3 regions of the Bradyrhizobium sp. KBS0727 genome follow, and region 3 is predicted to be linked to each of the others. Evidence: predicted binding sites of a transcription regulator. Region 3 holds the regulator's gene; each other region holds the start of a gene.
What was found. Region 3 encodes LexA, which represses DNA repair genes until DNA is damaged. Its sites were predicted from a motif close to TGTTCNNNNTGTGTTCNG; they were not measured.
Positions count from the first base shown of each region.

Region 1: the regulator LexA is predicted to act here: its motif matches at 2,289-2,306, upstream of FFI89_RS06030 (ribonuclease T2).
Region 2: the regulator LexA is predicted to act here: its motif matches at 3,370-3,387, upstream of FFI89_RS33340 (helicase-related protein).

Region 1 is NZ_CP042176.1:1,283,325-1,289,677, reverse strand. Features, by position in the region: gene FFI89_RS06050 (ATP-binding protein) at 1-580, shown strand, start outside; gene FFI89_RS06045 (DUF3617 family protein) at 666-1,226, opposite strand; gene FFI89_RS06040 (hypothetical protein) at 1,270-1,560, opposite strand; gene FFI89_RS06035 (hypothetical protein) at 1,726-2,202, shown strand; gene FFI89_RS06030 (ribonuclease T2) at 2,365-3,060, shown strand; gene FFI89_RS06025 (23S rRNA (adenine(2030)-N(6))-methyltransferase RlmJ) at 3,236-4,096, shown strand; gene FFI89_RS06020 (cold-shock protein) at 4,355-4,570, shown strand; gene FFI89_RS06015 (SAM-dependent methyltransferase) at 4,641-5,480, opposite strand; gene FFI89_RS06010 (outer membrane protein) at 5,584-6,207, opposite strand.
Region 2 is NZ_CP042176.1:7,124,841-7,131,193, forward strand. Features, by position in the region: gene FFI89_RS33340 (helicase-related protein) at 1-3,291, opposite strand, end outside; gene FFI89_RS33345 (DUF3108 domain-containing protein) at 3,701-4,468, opposite strand; gene rpmB (50S ribosomal protein L28) at 4,942-5,262, shown strand; gene FFI89_RS33355 (DUF2235 domain-containing protein) at 5,815-6,353, shown strand, end outside.
Region 3 is NZ_CP042176.1:3,556,307-3,562,659, forward strand. Features, by position in the region: gene FFI89_RS16405 (ComEC/Rec2 family competence protein) at 1-1,616, shown strand, start outside; gene FFI89_RS16410 (hypothetical protein) at 1,626-1,853, opposite strand; gene FFI89_RS16415 (hypothetical protein) at 1,912-2,340, opposite strand; gene lexA (transcriptional repressor LexA) at 2,574-3,287, opposite strand; gene glp (gephyrin-like molybdotransferase Glp) at 3,491-4,702, opposite strand; gene FFI89_RS16430 (HAD-IA family hydrolase) at 4,729-5,385, opposite strand; gene FFI89_RS16435 (hypothetical protein) at 5,520-5,870, shown strand; gene FFI89_RS16440 (NADH:flavin oxidoreductase/NADH oxidase) at 5,937-6,353, shown strand, end outside.

The DNA.
Region 1 (6,353 bases), 2.3 Mb from region 3:
TCTGCGCACCATCCTGACCCGCTTCAAGCTCGAGCTCGCGCTGATCGGCGACAGCCCCGAGGTCGACGGCATGCGCAAGGATGTCGACGAGATGTCGGCGATGCTGGAGGCCTATCTCGCCTTTGCGCGCGGCGACTCCGGCGAGGTCGCCCAGCCCACCGACATGACGATGGCGCTGGAGGAACTGCGCAGCGACGCCGAGCGCAACGGCCATGCCACGACCGTTACGTTTCACGGCCTGCCGGTCGTGATCGTGAAACCGGCCTCGTTCAAGCGCTGCCTCGCCAACCTCGTCTCCAACGCGGCGCGGCACGCCAAGACCATTTCGATCACCGGCCACCGCGATCACCGCTATTTGACCATCACCGTCGACGATGACGGACCGGGCATTCCGGCTGATATGCGCGAGGAAGTGTTCAAGCCGTTCCTGCGGCTCGACGACGCCCGCAATCAGGATGAAGGCGGCACCGGCCTTGGTCTCGCGATCGCCCGGGACATCGCCCGCTCGCATGGCGGCGACATCACGCTCGGCGACAGCCCGATGGGCGGCCTGCGGGCGGCGGTCAGGGTGCCGGTATAGGAGGTTCTCAATTCTTGGCCTTATGGTGAGGAGCGCAACAAAGCTGCGCGTCTCGAACCAAGAGGCCGCCAAGCCGCGACAGCAACTACTTCGGCAATTGCTTCGGGATCAGGGCTTTCAGCTTTTCCATGTCCTTGACGTTCATCTTCATGCCGCCGGGCATCATGATGTCGCCGGCCTTCTGGTCGGGCTTGCAGACGCCCAGCCACTTCGCTTCGATCGTGGTGGTCGAATCGCGCGGCACGCCGGCGGGGCCGCGCTCCGAATGCGAGGTCGACTTCACCGTATAGGCCGAATTGAAGTCGCCGGTGATCTCGGCATGCGAGGTGATCGACATGCCGGCGATGCCGCAGACGGAATCGCTGACGTAACCGGTCGCGGTCTTCTGGATATCCTGCCTGGAGCACATCTCCTTGCCCATTGGCGAGAACGATGTGCTCATTTCCTTGTCGGTGGTCTCGTCGGTGCAATGCTGCATCGTCATGTCGGGCACCGCAGAGCCGGTGTGCAGCACCTTCATTTCCCACAACCCGGCCTTGCGCACCGGCAACTCGACCGCGCTTGCCGCATTCGCAGGCAACAGTGCCAGCAGGCCAAGTGCGAAACCACAAAGTGCCGAACCGAATGACAGAAGCTGTCGCGTCATGCTCGCGCCCCCGGCCGGTTGAGGTTGGGTGAGGTCGTCCCGCTCAGTAGGCGACGCTCAGCGGCCGCTCGTTGGCGCCATAAGGCACCCAGCGGCAGGCGAACGAGATGTATCCGCCATCCTGGGGCTCGACCGCGAGGAATTTCACGACCTTGCCGTATTTGGCGCAGTGGTCGACCGCGCGCTGCCGGACATCGGTGTCGTGCGCCAGCGAGTAAGCGATAATGCCGCCGGTGTCATTGCCCTTGAACGGCGGCACCCAGTCGGCCCGCGCCGGAGCGCCCGCCAGCATCCCCGAGATGGCAACCAGGCACGCGGCCCCAATCATTCGCATCGCAGACTCCATTTCGCTCGAACCCCACCATAGAGTGCGCGGGCGGCCGTGAAAAGAATGGCGTGCGGTGGAAAGCCGACTTGTCCGCCAAGTGTTGCCGTGTTGCACTTGACCTTGCCCGGGCTTCACGGCACCGTCCAGACCTTGGACGATCGGCGGAATCCCATGCGAAACCTGTTCACACTCCTGAAATCGCTCGGCTTGGTGGCTGGCTTTGCCCTTTTGGCATCCGGCGCCCTCCTGGTATCTGAATTGCCGGCCCAGGCCGCCAATCCGCTCGAGTTGAATTTCGGGCTGTTCGGCCCGCAATATGACGGGCGCGTTGCCGTGTGTGAGCGGGCGCTCCCGACCATCACCTCGCAATTCCAGGAAAAGGAAAGCACCTTCTGGAATTCGTCGCTGACGATCACGGCTTTCGGCCGGATCCATGAAACCGCCTTCCGGCCTTGGCAGTCCGACAACATTCCGCGCCGTTATTGCACCGCCGACGTCATGCTGAGCGACGGCAAGATGCGGACCGTGCACTACGCGATCGTCGAGGACGGCGGCTTTGCCGGCTTCGGCCAAGGCGTCGAATGGTGCGTGACCGGGCTTGACCGCAACTGGGCCTATAATCCGAACTGCAGGGCCGCCCGCCCCTGATCCCCGCCTCATTCCCCGGCTGTTCCCGATTTGAATTTGGCGGATCGGCAGCGTCCGGCCCGGACGTTTTCGGGCCGCGATATTTTTGTTCTTGAAATGTTCTCGCGCCCTGCTAGGCTTGGGCGAGCCACATAATAGGGGCGCGCGTAACAGGGGCGTTTGATGTTTCGATCCGTCGTTATTTCCCGCATTATTTCCCGACTTCTCATTTCGCTGGCTCTCTTGGTCGCCACCGCCGGGATGGCGTCCGCACAGGACCGCCGGCAAAACACCCCGGGCGAGTTCGATTTCTACGTGCTGTCGCTGTCCTGGTCGCCCTCGTTCTGCGAGCAGGCCTCCGAACGCGGCAACAGTGGCCGCTCCGGGGCGCAGTGCGGCGGCCGGCCGTTCTCCTTCGTGGTGCACGGGCTGTGGCCGCAATATGAGCGCGGCTTTCCCGAATATTGTCAGCGCTCGGCAGATTGGCTTGATCGCAACATCATGACCTCGATGCTGGACCTGATGCCGGCGCCCGGTCTGATCTTCAATGAATGGAAGAAGCACGGCACCTGTTCGGGTCTCGGCGCGCGGGCCTATTTCGAGACCATCCGCAAAGCCCGTGCGGCGGTGAAAATCCCCGAGGAATTCCTGCAATTGTCGGAGCCGAAATCGGTCGCCCCCGACGACCTCGAGGCGGCCTTCATCAAGGCCAACCCCGGCATGAGCAGTTCGGCGATTTCGGTGACCTGCGACTCCAAGCGCCTCAGCGAGGTACGGATCTGCCTGAGCAAGGACCTGCAGTTCCGCTCCTGCGAGGAGATCGACCGCCGCGCCTGCCGGCGCGACCAGGTGCTGATGCCGCCGGTACGGGGCGGCTAAGGCCCTCCACCGTCATGCCCGGGCATAGCCGTCTGCCCGGCGCAGACTGCGTAGACTTGTCTGCGCTCCCGGGCATCCACGCCTTCCTTAGTCGGTAAGAACGTGGATGGCCGGGACAAGCCCGGCCATCACGCGTAGAAGACATGACGTCTTCTCCAATTGGTCCGCCCTCCCCATGAACTACCGACACGCCTTTCACGCTGGCGGCTTTGCCGACGTCATCAAGCACATCGTGCTGGTGCGAATGCTGACCTATCTGCAGGAAAAGCCGGCGCCATTTCGCGTCATCGACACCCATGCCGGCGCCGGACGCTATGATCTCACCGGGGACGAAGCAAAACGCGGCGGCGAATGGCTGACCGGAATTGCGCGGGTGATGCAAGCCCGGTTCTCGGAAGCAGCCCAGCCGCTGATCGCGCCCTATCTCGATATCATCCGGGCGTTCAACCCGCCGGGCGAACTGAAGGCCTATCCGGGATCGCCCCTGATCGCCCGCGCGCTGCTGCGGCCGCAGGATCGCTTGACGGCCTGCGAAATCGAACCGAATGCCCACCGCCAGTTGATCGATGCGCTGCGCCGCGACACCCAGGCGCGGATCGTCGACCTCGACGGCTGGACCGCACTGCCGGCCTTCGTGCCGCCGAATGAGCGGCGCGGCCTGGTGCTGATCGACCCGTCCTTCGAACAGAAGGACGAGTTCGAAACCCTGGCCGACGGCTTCACCGAGGCCTACGCGAAATGGCCGACCGGCAGCTATCTGATCTGGTACCCGGTGAAGAGCCGGCGCATCACCGACGGCCTCGCGCGCCATGTCGCCGCCGTGACGGCCGAAAGCAGGCCTGCGGGAAAATGCCTGCGGCTTGAGTTCAGCGTCGCGCCGCAGCAGGCAGGCGGTCCCCTCACCTCGACCGGTCTTCTGATCGTCAATCCGCCGTGGACGTTGGCGGGTGAATTGAAGACCATTCTACCCGAACTGGAAAAGCCGCTCGGCCAGGGCGGCGCCGGCCGGTTCAGGCTCGAAACGCCAAAGCCTTGAACTCTCGCTTTTGGCGAATAGTGCGTTTGCCGTAGGCAATTTGCTCGGAACCGTATTATGCTCGGCCTGTTGGGACTGGCTTTACGTTCCGCTTCCGCGAATGGTTGCGGCGGAGTGATCAAGGCCTAAGAAAAATCCAGGCCGATCGGTGGCGTGACCCGATCGGCTCAGGTGGCCAGGCTTCCGGCAGCGAATGTCCGGTCGGCCGGTACGCAATTTGGGCGTAGCGGCGGAGCAGTACGGGGGAGGAGTTTCCCGATGGCCATGACTGGTACGGTCAAGTTCTTCAATGGAGAGCGCGGCTACGGCTTCATCAAGCCCGATGACGGCGGTCGCGATGTGTTCGTTCACATCACCGCCGTGGAGCGGGCCGGATTGAAGGATCTGACAGAGGGGCAGCGCATTGCGTTCGAGGTCGAACCGGACAAGAAGGGCAAGGGCCCCAAGGCGGTCAACCTGGTGATTTCACCGTGAGCTGATGCTCGCGATTGGAAGCGGAGCGAGTTCTTGCCTGCGCAAGTTCGACTGGGCGCCGCAGCGCCGCTCAGATGGTGGAGGCGTGCATGACATGCCCGCCCCGCGTCAGTGCCGATCGTTCGGTCTCCGGGAAGTAACGCTCCGCCAGTTCGGCCGGGCCGATATCGTCGACATGACGAAAACCGGCCGCGCTCATTTTTGCGCATAGCGAAGCGGTGTCGAGATAACTCTGAAACCGCTCGCCGACGGCTGCCACCCGTTCAGCCAGCGCCTGATGCGCGGCGCGGCCGGCGGCGGAAATCGAAGTCGCAGGATTGACATAGTCGAACACCACTTCGGCGCCTCCAGGCAATTGCGCCATGAAGCCAAGCGTCGAAAAGATCGCCGCCTCGGTCAGATAAGGCACGACGCCAAGCCAGCTGAAAAAACTGCGCTCGGCGGATTTGAAACCCGCGGCTTCCAGCCGCTCGCACAGGTTCTCGCGCTCGAAATCCACCGGGACAAAGCTCAGTGTTTCCGGTACGGCGATCGCCGCCGCAGCCAGCTTTGGGCGCTTGCGCGCCTGCGTCGCCGGATGGTCGACCTCGAAGATCCGCAAGCGGCCTGCAAGCTGGGTCCGGTAGGCCAGCGTATCGAGCCCGGCGCCAAGCACCACGAGTTGTGTCGCACCGGCATCGACCGCGACATTGAGCGCGTCTTCGGCGATGCGCGATCGCGATGCGATGAACCATCGCATCCGCGGCCCGGACAAGTGAGTCCGGGCGTGGTCGAGCGACACTTCGATGTCGTCGCCGAGAATGCGCACGGCGAGGGGATCGGCCAGAATCGACGCCTTATCCAGCACCTGGTGCGCCGCGCGCAAGCGGGCGGCACTCAGCGCGGTACGACTAGGCTGTCCAGTCTGCATCGCACCGTTCTATCGCATTTTCAGACAAGGTGCCGGCCGCTGGCCAAAAAAATCCCGGCGGCTTGCGGCCGCCGGGAGGTTGTAACGAATAGTTTTCTTGTTCTCAGAAGTGATAGTTCACGCCGGCTCGTACCAATCCGAACCGGTAGCCGTTTGACGCGCCTGTAATGACGAAGTTGCTATTGTTCAGATCGACATAGAGATATTCGATCTTGGCGCTCCAGTTCGGCGCAAAGCCCATTTCGGCGCCGACGCCAAGCGTCCAGCCCGCATTGGTATTGGATTCCGACAGGCCGAAGGTCGTGGCGCGCAGTTCGCCGAAAGCGAGACCGCCGGTGCCGTAGAACAGGACGTTGTTGAGGGCATAGCCGGCCCGGCCGCGGATCGTGCCGAACCAGGGGTTGGAGAATTTCCACGGCGCAAAGGTCTGTTCGGCGCCGCTCGCCTGAATGTCGCCTTCGAGGCCGAACACCCAGGGACCGTTCTGCCAGTTGTAGCCGGCCTGAACGCCGCCCGCGAAACCCGACGGCTTGGTCGGGTTGTTGTCGACCGAGCCCCAGCCATAGCCGATGTTGCCGCCGAGATAGGGACCGGCCCAGCTATAGGCATTGAGCGGCTGATTGACGGTATAGGGTGCGCGCGATCCGTAGTTGAGATCGGCCGCTCGTGCCGACACGGTCCAGGCGACTGCGATCAACACCAGCGCTCGCAAAACAGACTTGTTCATCACGCAACTCCACGCAACTGCCGCAACCGCCGGTTCGACAAGCCGGCTTGGTTACGGAATTCCAGTTTTTTCCCGTAAGATTTATCGAGAGTTTTAAGTTAAAGGGTTGTTAAGCTGGGTTACCGCCCCGCTCATCATTCTTAACA
Region 2 (6,353 bases), 3.6 Mb from region 3:
GCCACCGCCGAACTTCCTGTCGGGACGGTCACCACCGCCCTTGTCGCGGTCGCGCCCCTTGCCTTCGAAGCGCGGACGCTCGTGACGGGTCTCGGTGCGCGCCTCGGTCGCCGCCGGCGCGCCTTCGGTAGGTGTGCCTTGGGCCGGTGCGGCGGCCACGGCGCCGTCGGCCGGTGCGCCCTCGCGGGGTTTTCGGAACTCGTTATGGCGACGGCCGCGCCGGTGACGCTGCTCGCCGCGTGGTGCGCCCTCCGCCCCTTCGCCGGCAGCAGCGGGCTGCGCGCCCTCCTGCGGACGGCCGTGATGGCGCTGGCGGTTGCGGTCGTGATGCGGACGGCGTTCGTCCGAACGGCCACCGGGCCGCCAGACGTCGATCAGTACCGGCTCGGCCGGTGCATCGGGCTTTGCCTCGGCGCCGACAGCTACTTCGGCCGGCGCAGCTTCGCTGGCGGCGGATTCGGTTGCGACCTCAGAAGCAGCCTCTGCGGGCGCTTCGCCGACAGGGGTTTCAACCGGCGCGGTCTCGACAGGCGCGGTCTCGACAGGCGCGAGTTCCGGCTCCACTTCAACAACCGGCTCCGGCGCCGCTTCGGCGACAGGCTCAGGCGCGGCTTCCACTGCGGCCGGGGCTTGCTCGCTCGCGACCGGCAAAGGCGTCACCTCAGGCAGCAGGGCTGCCGACGGCGCGGGATCGCCGGAGACCGGCATGTCCGTGACATCGGCGGTCACGGTTTCCGGCACGATCGCATCAGACGGCGTCTCGGCAACGGCCTCGGTTGGTGCGGCTTCGGTCGCGGAGACAACAACGGGCACCGGCTTCGGCGGCAGCGGCGCGCGGCGGTCCATGCGGTAGCCGAGCGCGCGCAGGATCGAGGCAAAATCTTCGCCGGCCGATCCGGTCAGCGAGGTCATCGCCTGCGTCACCACAAAGCCGCGGCCGTCGAACGCACCGGCCGGCTTTTCGCCGGGCGAACTCTCGCGCCAGGCCAAAGCGGGACGAATGAGATCGGCGAGACGTTCCAGAATATCGACACGCACCGCACGCTCGCCGCACTGGCGATAGCCGAGCAGCCGATAGGCATCGCGCGGCAGCGCCTTGTCGACCGGGAACGAGGTGCGGCCCGAACTCGCCAGATGCTGCGCGCCCGACAAAGCCGACATATCGACATTGTCCTGCTTCTCGGCCCACAAAAGCGAGGCCAGCGCGCGCGCGGCGGGCTTCAAGAGCGCCGGGAAATAGATGTGATAGGCGCCGAAGCGGACGCCATACTTGCGCAACGTGGCGCGCGACGCCTGATCGAGATCCTTCATCTCCGCGGAGATTTTCGCGCGCTCGAGCACGCCGAGCGCTTCGACCAGCTGGAACGCGATGCCGCGGCCGATGCCGGTGATGTCCTCGGCCTTGGAAAGTCCGAACAGCGGGCCCAGCAGCTTTTCGATATGCGTCTTCAGCCACAGATCGAGCCGGGTCTGCACGGCCTCGCGCGGCGCGCCGTTCAAGCGATCGTCGGCAATGATGCGAATGCGCGGATGCAGCGCATCGTCAGCGGCGACGAGTTTGGCCACGGCGTCGCCAGTCCAGCGGATGGTGCCGTCGGAGGCCAGCACGATCTGATCGTCGGGGGCTGCAGCGAGCTTTTCGGCACGCGTGTCGATCTCGCCGGCGAGCACCTGTTGCGCCGCCGCCTGCAGCGCCTTGGCATCCGAGCCGGCTTCTGCTGCATCCGGCGCAAAGGTGAATCCGTCGAGGCGGCCGATCGCATGGCCTTCAACAATCACTTCGCCGGTCTTGCCAATTTCCGTATTCAAAACACTGTTCTCCCGCAGGCGGCGCATCAATACACTGGTACGGCGGTCAACGAAACGCTCCGTAAGCCGTTCATGCAGCGCATCGGACAATTTATTTTCGACTTCGCGCGTGATTCCCTGCCAGTGATCGGGGTCGGAAAGCCAGTCCGGCCGGTTGGCGACGAAGGTCCAGGTGCGGATTTGCGCGATTCGGCCCGACAGCGTGTCGATATCGCCGTTGGCGTTATCGGCCTGGTCGACCTGGGCGGCGAACCATGCATCGGGAATCCGGCCGTTTTTCATCAGAAAACTGTAGAGCGTGGTCACGAGTTCGGCATGGGCGGCCGGCGCCAGCCGGCGGTAATCCGGGATCTGGCAGGCGTCCCACAGCCGTTCCACGGCCGCCTTCCCATGGGCCATGTCCCGCACATCGCCGTCGCGGGCGGCGTGATCGAGCACGCGCAAATCCTCGGCAATCGGCGCCCGGGTCAGAGCCTCATGCGTGGGCGACACCGCCAGAGAGACCTGCAACGAGCCCAGCGAGGCGAAATCCAGCTTCGAATTGCGCCACTGCAGCATTTTGACGCTGTCGAAGGTGTGGTTCTGCAGCGCGTTCACCAGCTCCGGCTCGAACGGCGCGCAGCGGCCGGTGGTGCCGAAGGTGCCGTTACGGGTGGCGCGCCCGGCGCGGCCGGCGATCTGCGCGAATTCGGACGGGTTGAGGCGGCGGAACTGGTAGCCGTCATATTTGCGGTCACTGGCAAAGGCGACGTGATCGACGTCGAGGTTGAGCCCCATGCCGACGGCGTCGGTGGCAACGAGATAATCGACGTCGCCGTTCTGGAACATCGCGACCTGCGCATTCCTTGTGCGGGGCGAGAGCGAGCCCAGCACCACGGCTGCACCGCCATGCTGGCGGCGGATCAGTTCCGCGATCGCATAGACCTCGTCGGCCGAGAACGCGACAATCGCGGTTCGGCGCGGCTGCCGCGTGATCTTGCGGTCGCCGGCGAATTCAAGCTGCGACAATCGCGGCCGGGTGACGATCGAGGCGCCCGGCAGCAGCCGCTCGATGATGGGACGCATGGTCGCAGCCCCCAGCAGCAGCGTCTCGTCGCGACCGCGCCGGTGCAGGATGCGATCGGTGAAGACATGCCCGCGTTCGAGATCGGCTGCGATCTGGATTTCGTCGACGGCGAGAAAACTGACGTCGATATCGCGCGGCATCGCCTCGACGGTGGAGACCCAGTAGCGCGGATTTTTCGGCTTGATCTTCTCTTCGCCGGTGATCAGCGCGACCGCTTCAACGCCGGCGCGATCCGCGACCTTGTTGTAGACCTCGCGCGCCAAGAGCCGCAGCGGCAGGCCGATGACCCCGGACGAATGCGCCAGCATCCGCTCGATCGCCAGATGCGTCTTGCCGGTGTTGGTCGGCCCGAGGACTGCGGTGACGCCGGAGCCGGGAGCGCGTTCGTGGGCGAACGGGGAATGAGAGAAAGCCATATTTTACGGGTGTTTCTTGCGTCGCGTCTTTTTCAGGGTGTGTCATTATGCGACGGTGATGCGGTCGCGCTTAAGCTCTGGAACGAGTCTGGAACGAATCGCGTCCGAATCGCAGACTCCACCCTAGACCGGCTTCGTTCTCCGCAACATCTCGCGTGGGTGCGATCGAGACGGCACTAGATCAAGTTTGAGAGGCCTCCACAAGATCAGGTTTTTCGGCGGAAACGTTAAGAACAAAGCGGCGGCGGAGTCGAATCAGAAGCGGTGAAGAGTCAACGGGATTCTCGCCGGGTTCGTCATTCCGGGGCGATGCGAAGCATCGAACCCGGAATCTCGAGATTCCCCGGGGTGCAATTGCACCCCTGAGGTCTGGTGCTAACGCACCATCCCGGAATGACGGCCAAAAAAATCACTGCGTCTTCGCGACCCGTGGCGGCGCGGCCGACGTCACGAACGACGTCGCTTCCAGCATCGCAGGGCCCAGCGGCGTCGGGATGGTCATGCGGAACGGCACCAGGATGCGGGTGCCGGCGACGGGAACGAAGGCGACCTCCATGTTGCGCTGGTTGGCGAGCCATTTGATCACCGGGCGATCGGGGATGTAGCCCGCGACCGGCGTGAAATAGATCGCGCATACCACCGCGGGGCCGTGATAGCCGTGCTCGGCCTTCACGGTTTCCATCCGCTTGAAATCGAGCTTGAGGTCGTAGCGCAGGCGGCCGTCGAACACGCCGGTGCCGGTGCGGCAGGCATCGGGCGACAGCACCTCGCCGGTGCCGGGCACGCGGATCATCGAGCCGGTCATGGGATCGAGCACGTTCTTGCGCTGCGCGTCGGTGACAACGATGCGGTCGGCATCGACCGGCGGCACTGGATCGATCGAAAACTCCTTCACCCCGCCATTGGCCAGGATCAGGCGGATGGTTTCGGATTTCTTTTGGGTCGTGGTGGTCGCCACATAGGACGCGGCGACCAGCGCGCCGTTGACGACCCGGCCCTGGCTGGCGCCGGAACCTGAGCCGCCGGAAAACGCCTTCAACAGCCCGGCGCTGCCGCCTTGTGCGGAGGCCGAATACACGTCGTCGCCGATTTCGATGGTCCAGGCCCCCTTGCCGACCGGAATGCCGGATAGCGAGGCCTCATAATGGGCATCCACCCGCCCCTGTGCTGCGGCCATCTGCGGCGCAGCCAGGAGCCAAACCCCGGCGCAAAGGCTGAAAAACAGCCCCAAACGGGACGCCAAAAGGGAGGCCAAAAGGGCGGCAATGGCACGGGATCGGATCACGAACGGCGGGTTCCAGGGTTGGCTGTGCGGCAAGGTTATCTAAGCAGAAATATCCGGCAAACAACGCGAATTTCGCGAAAAGCTGGCCTCATCAAGCCCCCGGCGGGACATAAAACTCCCGGCCGGACCATCGGGGGATACGGTCTTTATGATGCGGCGGGGAATGCGCCGTTTATATGGTAGATTACGCCGCTGGAACCGCCGATAAACCGGTCTGCTCCGCGCATTTCCCGGCCGTTAAAACCTTGACGGTTCGGACCATCAGCCCTATAGGTCCGCGGTTCCTGGAAATGGACGCGATTTTGGACCCCCGCGCGGCGCTTAGGGTGCGCTGCCCGATGGCGGGGATGGAAGAGGATTTTGCGATGTCCCGTAAGTGCGAATTGACCGCCAAGGGCCCCCAGGTGGGCCACAAGGTGAGCCACTCGAACATCAAGACCAAGCGCCGGTTCCTGCCGAACCTGGTCAACGTCACCTTCATCTCGGACGCGCTCGGCCGCAACGTGCGCCTGCGGGTGTCGACCAACGCGCTGAAGAGCGTCGACCACAATGGCGGCCTCGATGCCTTCCTGCAGAAGGCCCGCGCCACCAACCTCTCGCCCCGTGCGCTCGACCTGAAGCGCGCGATCGAGAAGAAGGTCGGCAAGCCGGTGTTCGTGAAGAAGGAAGTGAAGAAGGCGAGCTAAGGCGTAGCTGCACTTCACTGGCGGATTAGAGTTTTGAAGCGGCCGGGTCGAAAGACCCGGCCGTTTTTGTTTTGGGCCATACGACTTAAGGCTCGTGCATCCATCCTTGCTCACGTCCTGCGGTTGCGCTTGTATGCCCGTGGGTCTGGGGAGGCTCCTAACATGCGTAATCTTGGAATCGTGGTGCTTTGCGCCGCGTTGGGCGGCTGCGTCTCGACCAACGAAACCATTTCATTTCGAACGACTAATCCACAGCAAAGCCTGACGTCGCACTTCCGAAATCGAGTCAGGATCGATTTGAAGCTCTCTTCAAGATCATCAACGAGAAGTTTCGAAAGGCAAAGCCGAAGCATTAGTTTCCATCGCCAGTAGCGCCGCCTATTCTCCCTGTCTCTGAGAGGAGAGCATGCCGTAGATGCTTGGCAGGTAGCGGCGGTACTGGTCGACCAGCCATCCGTCACGCGCACGGATTAGGGGCGCTGCTTCCAAGTTGAACTCAACAAATCCCCCAAACTGCAATATGCTCGCGGAGGTAGCATCGAGGTCGCCCCCATGAAAAACATCATCATCCTCTGCGACGGCACCGGCAACGAGATCTCCGAGAACATTTCCAATGTCCTCAAGTTCTATCGCTGCCTGCGCAAGACAGACAAAACCAGTCCGCGGCAGATGGTGTTTTACGATCCCGGCGTCGGCACGCTGGCGCGGCCGAACCCGTGGCGCAAGCTGGCGCAGGATTTCACCGCCATCCTCGGGCTCGCCACCGGCTATGGCCTCGATGACAAGGTGCTGCAGTCCTACCTGTTCCTGGTCCGGCATTACGAGCCCGGCGACCAGATCTATTTGTTCGGCTTTTCGCGCGGCGCCTACACCGTGCGGGTGCTGGCGGGGCTGATCCACAAGGTCGGTCTGATCTCGCCGGAGCAGTCCAATCTCGCCGGCAGCGGCCTCACCGCCTACAAGCAGCTTTCCAGCGGCGGCCAAAATGAGCTGGCGCAGCTCACCGATGCCGGCGATGCCGATGGACCGCTGGCGGCCTCGAAGGACGACCAGGCCGCGCAGTTCGCGCGCATCACCTCGGCGACGTGGCC
Region 3 (6,353 bases):
CGATGGGAGCGATCAGGACCGCGGAGCCGCCGGCGGCGGGCGGGCTGGCGTTGCGCTATTCGGCGGTGATGCAGAATCTACGCGATGCGATCGATGCGCGGATCCGCACCGTGCTCGACGGCGACCGGCGCGCGATCGCGACCGCGCTTCTGACCGGGCGCCGCGACGCGATCACGACGCCGGTCAACGATGCGATGTTCATCTCCGGCCTCGGCCACGTGCTGTCGATCTCGGGCTACCACATGGCGGTTGTCGCCGGCGTGGTGTTCTTTGCGGTGCGGGCGCTGCTGGCGCTGTTTCCGGCACTGACCGCGGCCTATCCGATCAAGAAATGGTCGGCGGCGGCGGCACTGGTGGCTGCCGCCTTCTATCTGCTGCTGTCGGGCGCCGAGGTCGCGACGCAACGCTCGTTCTTCATGACCGCGGTGGTGCTGATCGCGGTCATGGTCGACCGCCGCGCCGTCACCTTCCGCACGCTGGCGGTCGCGGCCATGATCGTGCTCGCGATCGCGCCGGAAGCCCTGGTGCATCCGAGTTTTCAGATGTCGTTTGCGGCGACCTTAGGTTTGGTCGCGCTGGTGCAGATCGGCATGCCGCGCCTGTTCGCGACGGCAGATCATTCCGCCACCGCGCGCGTGGCGCTGTGGGGCGGACGTGAGATCATGGTGCTGTTGCTGGCCTCGCTGGTGGCGGGGCTGGCGACCACGCCGTACGCGGCGTTTCACTTTCACCGCATCACGCCCTACGGCGTGCTGGCCAATCTTGCGGCGATGCCGGTGGTCTCGGCAGTGGTGATGCCGGCGGGGCTGCTCGGCCTCGCGGCGATGCCGTTCGGCTTCGACGGGTTTTTCTGGTGGCTGATGGGGCTCGGCATCGACTGGATGATCTGGGTCACGCAATGGGTCGCGGGCCTGCCCGGCGCGGTCGGCCGGGTGTCGGCGTTCGGCATCGGTCCGTTGATCGCGGCCAGCGCCGGCATCATCCTGCTTGGCCTGTTGCGGACCCCGTTGCGCTGGTCCGGCGTGGCGCTGATGCTGTTCGCGGCGGTGTGGGCGGCGCGCGTGCCGCAACCCGACATCCTGATTTCCGCCGATGGCCGCCATGTCGGGGTGCGCGGCCAGGACGGCCGGCTGCATTTGATGCAGGCCGCAAAGGGCTCCAAAGACGCCTTCCTGGTCAGGGAGTGGCTGGCGGCGGACGCGGATGCGCGAACCGCCGACGACGCCACGCTCGGCGAGGGCGTCTCCTGCGACGACAACGGCTGCGTGACGGCATCGCCCGGTGGCGCGCTGGTCGCATGGGCGCTGCGGCCCGAGGCGCTGGCGGATGATTGCGAGCGCGCGGCGCTGATCGTGACCACAAGGCAGTCGCCGGCCGCCTGCGCCGCGTCGGCGATCGACACCGAGCGCCTGCGCCGGCAGGGCGCGCTGGCGCTGCGGCGCGGCCGCGACGGATTTGTCGTCGATGCCGTCAAACCCGGAGGGATCGATCGTCCCTGGTCCAAGGCGATCGCCGAGGATGGCGAGACCGACAGCGCCGTGCTGGCGCCGCGCAAGCCGTCGCCGCGCGCCGTCGATGCGACGCCGGCGGACGCCGACCTGCAGGCGGAAGAGTGAGGCGCTAAGTCAATGCTCGTCGAGTACGGGGGAGGCCGGCAACTCAAACGCGCCGAGATGAAATTCCTCCGGCGCATCCGGCTCCGAGGGCAGGTTGACCAGCGTAAACGCCGCATCGGGAAACTGCTGCCAGATCGCGAGATCGTCCGCGCTCACCGTGAGCCAGCCGAACCGGAACATGTAGCGGCCGGGCTCGGTGACACGACCAGCCTTTTGCCACGTGACCTTGTTGACCATGATCAGCCCCGATACCGGGCTCCGCCGACGGTTGCCGGCGGAGCCTAGTCCCGAGAAATCAGCCGGTAAAGATCGATGTCGCTGAAGGTGATGTCACTTCGCTCGCAGCGGGCGCGCGTTCTACCGCCGGCTGTTGCACCGGCAATTGTAGCACGCTGACGCGCTGGCCTTCGCAGAGCTGCGTCACCAGCACACGGCTTCCGTCCGGAAATTCGATCGCGTCGTGATGACGATCGGGCACATCAGGCGCGATCTGGTTGAACTTGCAGACCCGCCAGTCGAGCGTGCGCGTCCAGATCCAGCGGTTATCGTATTTGACCTCCTGCGCGAAGGCGAGCTCGGTGCCGGGAAGCATGCAGACCGCTACCGCAGGTTCGTTTTCGGATGCAAAGCCGCGGGTCGACGTGCCGCGGAAGGTGGTGGTGATCAGCGTCTCTCCGACCTTGGCGGGGCGCGATGCCACGGCGTGCAGACTGTAGTCACACATCGGATGGCTCCCTCGATTGAGATAGCTAACCCGTGTCTGTGGGAGGCACAGGCCTCTATCAGAGTGGACATTGGCGCTGAGTCTCCTCCGCTTTCGGGGCAATTCTGCGACTCTGCGCCGGTGCCTTTATCACAAACGCGCTAGCGCGCGTTGGTTCCAAATGCGCAACAAAAAACCCCGGCCGACGGCCGGGGCTGTGTTCGATGTCGCGGCTGGCGGCTGCCGGGAGCCGATCAGTACTTCCGGTACAGCCCGATCAGCTTGCCCTGAATCCGGACCCGGTTCGGCGGCAGGATGCGGACCTCGTAGGAAGCGTTGGCGGGCTCGAGGGCGATCGAGGCGCCGCGGCGGCGGAAGCGCTTCAGGGTTGCTTCCTCCTCGTCGATCAGGGCCACCACGATGTCGCCGGTGTCGGCGGTCTCGTTGCGCTGGATCAGCGCCATGTCGCCGTCGAGAATGCCGGCGTCGACCATCGAGTCGCCGCGCACTTCGAGCGCGTAATGTTCGCCGCTTCCGAGCATGTCGGGCGGCACGCTGATGGTGTGGCTGCGGGTCTGCAGCGCCTCGATCGGTGTACCGGCGGCGATCCGGCCCATCACGGGGACGGCGACCGGGCGGTTGCCGTCATCCTCGGCGGCCGAGGCGCCGGTGGCGCGGACCTTGCCCAGCGTGCCCTCGATGACGCTCGGCGTGAAGCCGCGGCGACCGTTGCCGTTGTTACCACCGCCGGTAATCTCCGGAAGCTTGATGACCTCGATGGCCCGGGCGCGGTTGGGCAGGCGGCGGATGAAGCCGCGCTCTTCCAATGCGGTGATGAGACGGTGGATGCCGGATTTCGAACGCAGGTCGAGTGCGTCCTTCATTTCGTCGAAGGAGGGCGGCACCCCGGCCTCCTTCAGCCGTTCGTTGATGAAACGCAGAAGTTCATACTGTTTGCGCGTAAGCATCGCGAGCATTCCCCCGGTTGGCGGTATTCGTCCGGTTTCGAAACCTCAGGCCCAGATCGCCGAGAGTTCCGAAACTCTCGTTTGTAGACACTAGTTCTCGAAACAAATCATGAACGAACACTATATGTTCGATATGTGTTCCGCAACCACTTAATTTCCGGTGAATGCGATCAGGGTTTTGGCAGCAGGTGTCGCTCGGGGCGTCACTCCGGCAGCCGCAAGAACGTGCAAGGCGTCCCTTTCGGGGCGGCGGCGGCAAACGGCGGACGTATCAAAAGTGCCCGTGCCGCAGCGAGATTTCCAAGCAGCGAGGAATCCTGATGATTGACGGGCATCGCCGTCAGCGTGCCGTCGGCGCGCTCCTCGAGCCGGGCGCGCAGATAGTCTTCGCGCTGGTCGTTGGCGGCGAGATCGCGGCCGAGCAGGGCGGTCTCGCGCGCGTGATGGATGCTGTTGCGGCCCGAGAGCGCCCGAATCAACGGCACCAGAAACAGGAACCCGCAGACATAGGACGAGACCGGATTGCCGGGCAGGCCGATCACCCGCATCCCGCCGAGCCGTCCGTGCATCATCGGCTTGCCGGGCCGCATCGCGATCCGCCAGAACGCCATGGTGACGCCCTCGGCCTCCAGCGACGGCTTGACCAGGTCGTGGTCGCCGACCGAAGCCCCGCCCGTGGTGATCAGGATGTCGGCGCCGGAATCGCGGGCGCGGCGGATGCCTTGCGTGGTAGCGGCCACCGTGTCGGCGGCAATCCCGAGGTCGATGGTCTCGGCGCCCTCGGCCCGCGCCAGCGCGCGCAAGGCGTAGCCGTTGGAATAAACGATCTGGCCCGGGCCAGGCGTCGCACCCGGCATCACCAGCTCGTCGCCGGTGGCGAGTACCGCGACCTTCGGGCGGCGGCGCACCGAAAGCTCCGGATAGTTCATGCCGGCGGCGAGCGACAGATCGCGGTCGGTGAGGCGGCTGCCGCGCGCCAGCAAGACGTCGCCCTCGCGGAAATCTACCCCGGCGGGGCGGATGTGGCGCCCGGCGACGGCGGTCTCGGTGATGGTGATGTGATCGCCCTGGACGTTGGTGTCTTCCTGGATGATGACGGCATCGGCGCCGTCGGGGACGACACCGCCGGTGAAGATCCGCACCGCTTCGGCGGCGCCAACCTTGCGCCCGAACGGCCGCCCGGCCGCAACCTCGCCGATCACCTTCAGCCGCGCGGTGAGGTTACCGGCGTCGGCCGCGCGGACCGCATAGCCGTCCATCGCCGACATTGCCTGCGGCGGCTGGGTGCGGCGCGCGGCGACGTCGCGCGCCAGCACGCGATGCCAGGCGGTATCGAGCGCGGCCATTTCCTCCGGCAACGGGTCCGCGCCCGCGAGAATGGCGGCAAGCGCGTCGGCAACCGGCATCAAGGCCACGGGCGAAACTCCCTCAAATTCCAGACTCAAGTCCCGGGTGCGGTAATCCCGAGTGCGGTGAGTGCCTTTGCCACGTCATCCGTCGATGTCACGTGGACAGCAGCCAGGCCGCGCGCCCGCGCGCCCTCGATGTTGGCGGCGACGTCGTCGAAGAACAGAACTCGCGACGCCGGCACGCCGATCGCCTTTACCACATGATCATAGGCTGCGGCGTCGGGTTTTCTCAAGCCGATGGTCGAGGACAGAAATATCTCGCGGAAGTGACCGAGCACGTCGGAATACGCCTGCAAGAAGTGCGCGACATGGGCCGGATTGGTATTGGAGAAGGCGTAAAGCGGCATCCGCTTGGCGGCGTTTGCCAACAGCGGTGCGATGCCCGGCATCTCGCCGGCGAAGATCGCATTCCAGCCGTCGAGAAACTGGTCGTCGGTGATGCCGATGCCGAGCGACGTGCGCAGGTTGTGGAAGAACGCTGCGTCGTCGATCCTGCCGACCTCATGGTGCTTGAAACTGTCGTCGACGACAAAGCGGTTGGCGAGCTCGGCCGGCGTGCAGCCGGCATGACCGGCCCAGCTGGTCATGACCTTGCTGAAATCGAGGTCGAGTACGACGCGCCCGATATCGAACAGCAGGACGTCGGCGGATCCTTGGGCAAGCCGGGTCTGGGTGAGCGGGGTGGTCATGGCCGTCGTTTACAAAACCGGACAGGTCCGGGCAATGGCTCGCCGTTATGTCACAATGTCCGGTCATGCAATCCAGCGCTTAAGCCGGTGCGCGAGCTGTGCTAAGCGTTGGGAAAGTTTTTGGGAGTGGTCGTATGACAATCTTGAGCCGAGTCTTCAGCCGGGTTTTGGGCCTGGTCGCGTTGATCGCGTTGTTGGCAGTCGCCATGGATTTGCCGGCCTCGGCGCAGAGCAAGAGCATTCCAAAATACGGGGAGACGGACAAGGATAAGACGCCAAGCGAAAAGGCAGCCGAAAAAGAAGCCCAGAAGGCCTACGAACGGTCGCTGGGCAATATTCCGGAGCAAAAGAGCGCGGACCCCTGGGGAATCGCGCGTGGCGACAACTCCCCCCCGAAGGCCGCTACCAAGACCGCGTCGCCGAAGCCGAAGGCCAAGAACGACACGAAGAACGACACCAAGACCGACAGCGCCGCCAAGCAATAGAAACACCAAGAGACCCGCCGGCGCGATGCCCGGACAATCAGGGTCCGGCCAGGAGGAAACGCCGAAATGTCGGACACGCTGCTGTTTTCCCCGATGTCGATCCGCGGCGTCGAGTTGCGCAACCGCATCGTGGTGCCGCCGATGCACCAGTATTCGGCGGTGAAGGGCTTTCCGACCGACTGGCACCTGATGAACGCCGGCAAGTTCGCCGCCGGCGGCGCTGGCCTCGTGGTGGTGGAATCGACCAAGGTCGAGCGGCGCGGCTGCGGCACCGTCGGCGACCTCGGCATCTGGGATGATGCCTTTGTCGAGCCGCTCAGCCGTCTCGCCAAGTTCATCAAGCAGCAGAACTCGGTTGCCGGCATCCAGCTCGGCCATTCCGGCCGCAAGGCGCGTGCGACGCGCCCGTGGGAAGGCGACCGGCCGCTGCAGCGTTCCCCTGAGATCGAGGATTGGGACGTCTGGTCGCCGGTGGCGCCGAGC